Starkeya sp. ORNL1: one gene and its partner. The protein of the gene in region 1 interacts with the protein of each later gene in a pairwise test. Links are inferred from orthologs where the notes say so. Each region holds a gene or a part of one and is shown in the gene's direction. Other genes may lie near its edges.

Evidence for each region.
Region 2: the proteins of rho (region 1) and hfq interact in binary tests that used the Escherichia coli proteins (3 or more experiments, as listed by UniProt). The link is inferred for Starkeya sp. ORNL1 from one-to-one orthologs.

What each region holds. Positions count from the first base shown.
Region 1 is NZ_CP048834.1:3,939,885-3,943,167, forward strand. What follows is about bases 102-3,066. They hold rho (transcription termination factor Rho), read left to right. Parts: upstream 102-933; coding sequence 934-2,199; downstream 2,200-3,066. Other genes in these bases: hemE (uroporphyrinogen decarboxylase), read left to right, coding at 102-269; G3545_RS18755 (CopD family protein), read left to right, coding at 324-698; G3545_RS18765 (hypothetical protein), read left to right, coding at 2,210-2,569; G3545_RS18770 (hypothetical protein), read left to right, coding at 2,585-2,959. Also shown: more of hemE, read left to right, coding at 1-101. UniProt on the Escherichia coli protein: Facilitates transcription termination by a mechanism that involves Rho binding to the nascent RNA, activation of Rho's RNA-dependent ATPase activity, and release of the mRNA from the DNA template.
Region 2 is NZ_CP048834.1:710,242-713,285, reverse strand. The notes cover bases 163-2,888. They hold hfq (RNA chaperone Hfq), read left to right. Parts: upstream 163-1,261; coding sequence 1,262-1,516; downstream 1,517-2,888. Other genes in these bases: hflX (GTPase HflX), read left to right, coding at 1,614-2,888; G3545_RS03485 (D-amino-acid transaminase), read left to right, coding at 236-1,096; G3545_RS03490 (TrkH family potassium uptake protein), read left to right, coding at 163-209. Outside these bases: more of G3545_RS03490, read left to right, coding at 1-162; more of hflX, read left to right, coding at 2,889-2,921; G3545_RS03470 (nucleoside 2-deoxyribosyltransferase), read right to left, coding at 3,026-3,044. UniProt on the Escherichia coli protein: RNA chaperone that binds small regulatory RNA (sRNAs) and mRNAs to facilitate mRNA translational regulation in response to envelope stress, environmental stress and changes in metabolite concentrations.

The sequences.
Region 1 (3,283 bases):
TGGTCAATGAGGCGGGCGTCGATGCGATCGGGCTCGACTGGACCGTGGATCGCCGGGCGGTGCGCTCGGCCCTTGGTGCCCGGGTGGCGCTGCAGGGCAATCTCGATCCGCTGCGACTGATTGCCGGTGGCCGGGCGCTCGATCAGGGGATAGACCGCGTCCTCGACGATTTCCGCGGCGCTGCCCATATCTTCAATCTCGGCCACGGCATCCGTCCGGAAACCCCGATCTCCCATGTCGAGCACATGCTGAAACGGTTGCGGGGCTGAGCCGTGCTCTATGAATGGATCAAGGCGCTGCACATCCTCGCGGTCATCTCCTGGATGGCGGGGATGCTCTATCTGCCGCGGCTGATGGTCTATCATTGCGAGGCGCCGCCGGGCTCGCCGCAGTCCGAGACCTTCAAGGTGATGGAACAGCGGCTGCTCAAGGCCATCATCAATCCGGCGATGGGCGTCACCTGGCTGGCCGGGCTCTATCTCGCCTGGGATGGCGGCTGGTATCTATCCGGCTGGTTTCACGTGAAATTCCTGCTGGTGCTGGCGATGAGCGCCGTGCACGGTTTCCTCACCGCCCGGGTGCGCGACTTCCAGCTCGACCGGAATACCCGCTCCGCGCGCTTCTACCGCATCGCCAACGAGGTGCCGACGGTGCTGATGATAGGCATCGTCATCCTGGTCGTGGTGAAGCCTTTCTAAACATTTCCGGTGGGCTTGCGCCGACTCGCTGCTTTGCCTATGTTGCCGATGCCTTCCACCAAGCTGGCTGACGCACAGACCTGCCTGATGTCGCTCCAGACACCGGCGCGTGCGCCGGACGGGTTCCGGACGAAACCGGTGCCGCTCCGCAGACCAGCGCCTTCCTTTCTCCTGACGCGTCCGGGTGCCCGCTAGAGGTCCACCTTTACGCTCTCCCAACTTCCGAGGCTTCCCCATGGGGGAAATGAAACTTCAGGACCTCAAGTCCAAGAATCCGGCCGAACTTCTGGTTTTTGCCGAAGAGCTTGAGGTCGAGAATGCCAGCACGCTGCGCAAGCAGGAGCTGATGTTCGCCATATTGAAACAGCTTGCCGCCCGCGAGACCGACATCATCGGCGAGGGCGTGGTCGAGATCCTGTCCGACGGGTTCGGCTTCCTGCGCTCGCCCGATGCGAATTATTTGCCGGGGCCGGACGACATCTATGTCTCGCCGTCGCAGATTCGCCGCTTCGGCCTGCGCACCGGCGACACCGTCGAAGGGCAGATCCGCTCGCCGAAGGATGGCGAGCGCTACTTCGCCCTGCTCAAGGTCAACACCATCAATTTCGAAGACCCGGAGAAAATCCGGCACAAGATCAATTTCGACAACCTCACGCCGCTCTATCCCGACGAGCGGCTGAAGCTCGAGCTCGAAGACCCGACCCGCAAGGATTTCTCGGCGCGGATCATCGATATCGTGGCGCCGATCGGCAAAGGCCAGCGCGGCCTCATCGTCGCCCCGCCGCGCACCGGCAAGACCGTGCTGCTGCAGAACATCGCGCAGTCCATCACCACGAATCACCCGGAGTGCTACCTCATCGTGCTGCTCATCGACGAGCGGCCGGAGGAAGTCACCGACATGCAGCGCTCGGTGAAGGGCGAGGTGGTCTCCTCCACCTTCGACGAGCCGGCCGCCCGCCACGTCCAGGTCGCGGAGATGGTGATCGAGAAGGCCAAGCGCCTGGTCGAGCACAAGCGCGATGTCGTCATTTTGCTGGATTCGATCACCCGTCTCGGGCGCGCCTACAACACCGTGGTGCCGTCCTCCGGCAAGGTGTTGACCGGCGGTGTCGATGCCAACGCCCTGCAGCGCCCCAAGCGCTTCTTCGGTGCGGCGCGCAATATCGAGGAGGGCGGCTCGCTGACCATCATCGCGACCGCGCTGATCGAGACCGGCTCGCGCATGGACGAAGTGATCTTCGAGGAGTTCAAGGGCACAGGTAACTCCGAAGTCATCCTCGACCGCAAGGTCTCCGACAAGCGCGTGTTCCCGGCGATCGACATCACCCGCTCCGGCACCCGCAAGGAGGAGCTGCTGGTACCGAGCGACGTGCTGAAGAAGATGTATGTGTTGCGGCGCATCCTCAATCCGATGGGCACGGTTGACGCTATCGAGTTCCTGCTCGACAAATTGCGCCAGACCAAGACGAATGGCGACTTCTTCGACTCCATGAACACATGAGGCATGCGGGATGGGCGCGCGGCGGTTCATGTTGATGATCCTTGCTGCGTGGCTCGTCTCGGCCGCGCCCGCTGCCGCCGGCGTCTCCGATCGGGAGCCGGCGAGCGGGGCGCTATGGCTCGCCGTCATCGCCGTGGCGGGCATGAGCTGGGTGATGGCGTGCCGCCGCTGGTGGCTGCCGCTGCTGATCTGGGCTCCGGTGGCGTTCCTCGCCTCCGAGCTGATCGCCGAGCTGGGCGATCCAATCATTGGTCCGGCCGTTCGTGATGAACTTGGAGCCGGCTACATACTTCAGGCCGATCTGTGCAGTGCGCTGCTGGTCGTCGTGCCGCTGATGTTCGCGAATATTCGCATGGCCAGACTTCGTTAGTTCGGGTAGCGGCCGATGGCCAGACAACTCGCACTCGCACTTGCCCTTGCTCTCTTATTCTCCGGATCAACGCTGGCGATGGGTGAGGTTGCGGACAAGCAATCTGCTCCGGAGATATTCTGGGTTTATGCGGTCGTGGTGGCTTGCCTAAGTTGGGGCGCGGGCATGCTGCGCTGGTGGCTGCCGCTAGTTGTGGCCGCGTTCGCCTCCGTTGCCTCGTTCGGAATTTTGGTCGAACTGAACGACCCGGCTCTCGGTCCTGCAATCAGGAATGAGCTTGGTCCAGGCTACGTCGCCCAAGCCTATCTATGGACATCGGGTGCCGTGATGGTGCCGTTAGTAATTACCGCGTGGCGACGATTGGCGATGCGTTCACGTGATTCGAAGTAAGGTAGCCGTCTTATCATCGAGGTCACGTCCACCAATGCAACCAGCGCGAGTCTCTTAGTTCGATTCGCCTGCGAAATATCGGTCCCCACAATTGACTCGGGACGGCGATTTAAGGCGTCAGACGAGGATAGATGCCTGAAAGGGCGCTTGTGACTCCACGGGCCATTTGCGGGGCGCTGTGAGGTTCGGGTGATTTTATGCCGAAGTTTTCCACAGGCTTGTCCCCACTCTTCGAGACGTCATCCCGGACGGCCGCGAGGCCGGTCCGGGATCGCGCAAACGCTCTTCAGCGGCGCCGATCCCGGCTCGGTGGCTTCGCCGGAG
Region 2 (3,044 bases), 3.2 Mb from region 1 along the record:
GCTTCGAGGCCGCCTATGTGGCGACGCTGTCGGCGCTCACCAATGCCGGCCCGATCTATGCCGCCGGTTGGGACGGCTCCGCGGCCTGGCCTGAATGGGGGGCGTTGCCGGCCTATGCCCAGATCATACTCGCGCTGGCGATGATTCTCGGCCGACTTGAAATCCTCATGGTGCTGGGGCTCATTCATTTCGGTTTCTGGCGGCGCTAGAGTCGCTCGAGGGCAGGGCAGGGAATATGTCGCGCATCGCCTATGTGAATGGCCGCTACGTGCCGCACGCACATGCCATGGTCCATATCGAGGATCGCGGCTACCAGTTCGCCGATGGCGTCTATGAGGTGTGCGAGGTGCGCGGCGGGCGCATGATCGACGAGCGTCGGCACATGGAGCGCCTTGCCCGTTCGCTGCGGGAGTTGCGGATCAGCCAGCCCATGCCGCCGTCCGCGCTCGCCGTGGTGATGCGCGAGACCATCCGGCGCAACAAGGTGCGCGACGGCATCGTCTATCTCCAGGTGACTCGCGGCGTCGCCCGGCGCGATCACGTATTTCCCGAACGTGAGGTGCAGCCCTCCGTGGTGGTAACCGCGCGCTCCGCCGACCTCGCCAAGGCGGAGCGGCAGGCGGCGGACGGCGTCGGCGTCATCACCGTGCCGGAGAATCGCTGGGAGCGGGTCGATATCAAGAGCGTCGGCCTGTTGCCGAATGTGCTTGCCAAGCAGGCGGCGAAGGAGGCCGGCGCGCGCGAGGCCTGGTTCGTCGATCCCGAAGGCAAGGTGACCGAAGGCGGTTCGACCAATGCCTGGATCGTCACCATGGACGGCGTGCTCGTCACCCGGCCGGCCGACACCGGCATATTGCGCGGCATCACCCGCACCGTGGTTCTGGAGGTCGCGGCGCAGCAGGGCTTGAAGGTCGAGGAGCGGGCCTTCTCGGTCGAGGAAGCCTATGTGGCACGCGAGGCCTTCATCACCGCCGCGACCACCATCGTCATGCCGGTGGTGCGAATCGATGGCCGCCCGATCGGCAATGGCCATCCCGGTTCGGTCGCCCAGGGGTTGCGCGCGGCCTTCCACGAGGTCGCCGAAATCGCGCTGTGACAACGCGCATAAGCCATGCGGCGAAAGTATCTTGCACGATGGACCTAGTGTGCGATGCTAAAACCAGCACGCCTTCGCACACGCAGCACGTTCCCCGGACGGAATGAGGTTGCGTGGTGAGGGTGACCGCGCCGGCACACCATCAAACAACGGATCAAAAAAATCATGGCCGCGGATCGTTCCCAGAACCTCCAGGACACGTTTCTCAACCACGTCCGCAAGAACAAGACCCCTCTCACCATTTTCCTCGTCAACGGTGTCAAGTTGCAGGGCGTGGTGACCTGGTTCGATAACTTCTGCGTACTCCTTCGGCGGGACGGGCATTCCCAGCTCGTCTACAAGCACGCCATCTCCACCATCATGCCGGGTCACCCCGTCCAGCTGTTCGAGGCGCCGGACGAGGCCGTGGAGAAGGCCTGAGTTGGAACTGAAGAGCGCCGCACGACGCCGCCCCGGCAAGGCGGCGTCCGACGGCCCGGCAGTTCCACCGGCCGGCGAGGCGACCCGCGTGGTCGTCATCGTGCCTTATCTTACCCGGCCGAAGCCGGGCGAGGGGGCGGAAGTGCGCCGCACGCCCGAAGCGCGGCTTGACGAAGCGGCCGGCCTTGCGCGCGCCATCGATCTCGATGTGGTCGCAAGCGGCACCGTCGGGCTGAGCCAGATTCGGCCGGCCACCTATCTGGGTACCGGCAAGGTCGAGGAGATCGAGGGGCTGGTGAAGGCCAACGACGCTGGTCTCGTCTTCGTCGATGCCCCGCTCACTCCGGTGCAACAGCGAAACCTGGAAAAGGCGTGGGCGGCCAAGGTGATCGACCGCACCGCGCTGATCCTGGAGATTTTCGGCCAGCGCGCCCGCACCAAGGAGGGCGTGCTGCAGGTCGAACTCGCCCATCTCAATTATCAGCGCAGCCGGCTGGTCCGCTCCTGGACCCATCTGGAACGCCAGCGCGGCGGCTTCGGCTTCCTCGGCGGTCCCGGCGAGACCCAGATCGAAGCCGACCGCCGCCTCATTGGCGAGCGCATCATCAAGATCGAGCGCGAACTGGAACAGGTGAAGCGCACCCGCGCGCTGCACCGCGCCAGCCGCAAGAAAGTGCCATATCCGGTCGTGGCACTGGTCGGTTACACCAATGCCGGCAAGTCGACGCTGTTCAATCGGCTCACGGCGGCGAAGGTGAGGGCGCAGGATCTCCTGTTCGCCACGCTCGACCCGACCTTGCGCGTGGTCGCATTGCCCGGCGGCGAGCGCGTCATCCTGTCCGACACGGTGGGCTTCATCTCGGATCTGCCGACCCAACTCGTCGCCGCCTTCCGCGCCACGCTTGAAGAGGTAATCGAGGCCGACATCATCCTGCATGTGCGCGACATGTCCCATGAGGATGCGGATGCGCAGGCGCAGGATGTCGGCGACGTGCTCGCCGATCTCGGCATCGATGCCGATGACCATGGCCGGCTGATCGAGGTCTGGAATAAGATCGACCGCCTCGACGAGGCCGGCCGCACCCGGGTGTTCAATGTCGCGGAGCGCCGGACCGGCGACGAGCATCCGGTGCCGGTTTCGGCACTGACCGGCGAGGGGATCGACGCCCTGCTCGATGCCATCCGGCAAAGGCTGTCGCGCGAGCGGGTCACGCTGATGCTCGACCTTGATCCTTCGGACGGTGAGGGGCTGGGCTGGCTTTACCGTCACAGCGAGGTGCTGGAGCGTCGCGACGGCGAGAATGGCCGGGTGCACCTTGCCGTCCGGGTCGAGCCGGACCGCGCCGACGGCATCGAACGCCGCTTCGGCGCGCGGCGCATGGCAAAGGCCAGGCGGGACGGCTAGTTCGCCGCAGGTTGGCCTACACTTTTTCCTCTCCCCGTTGGGGAGAGGTGGCCCGCGAAGCGGGTCGGTGAGGGGGCGCACGATTGCGGAGCGGTGCAGATCCCTCACCCCAATGGGGAGACG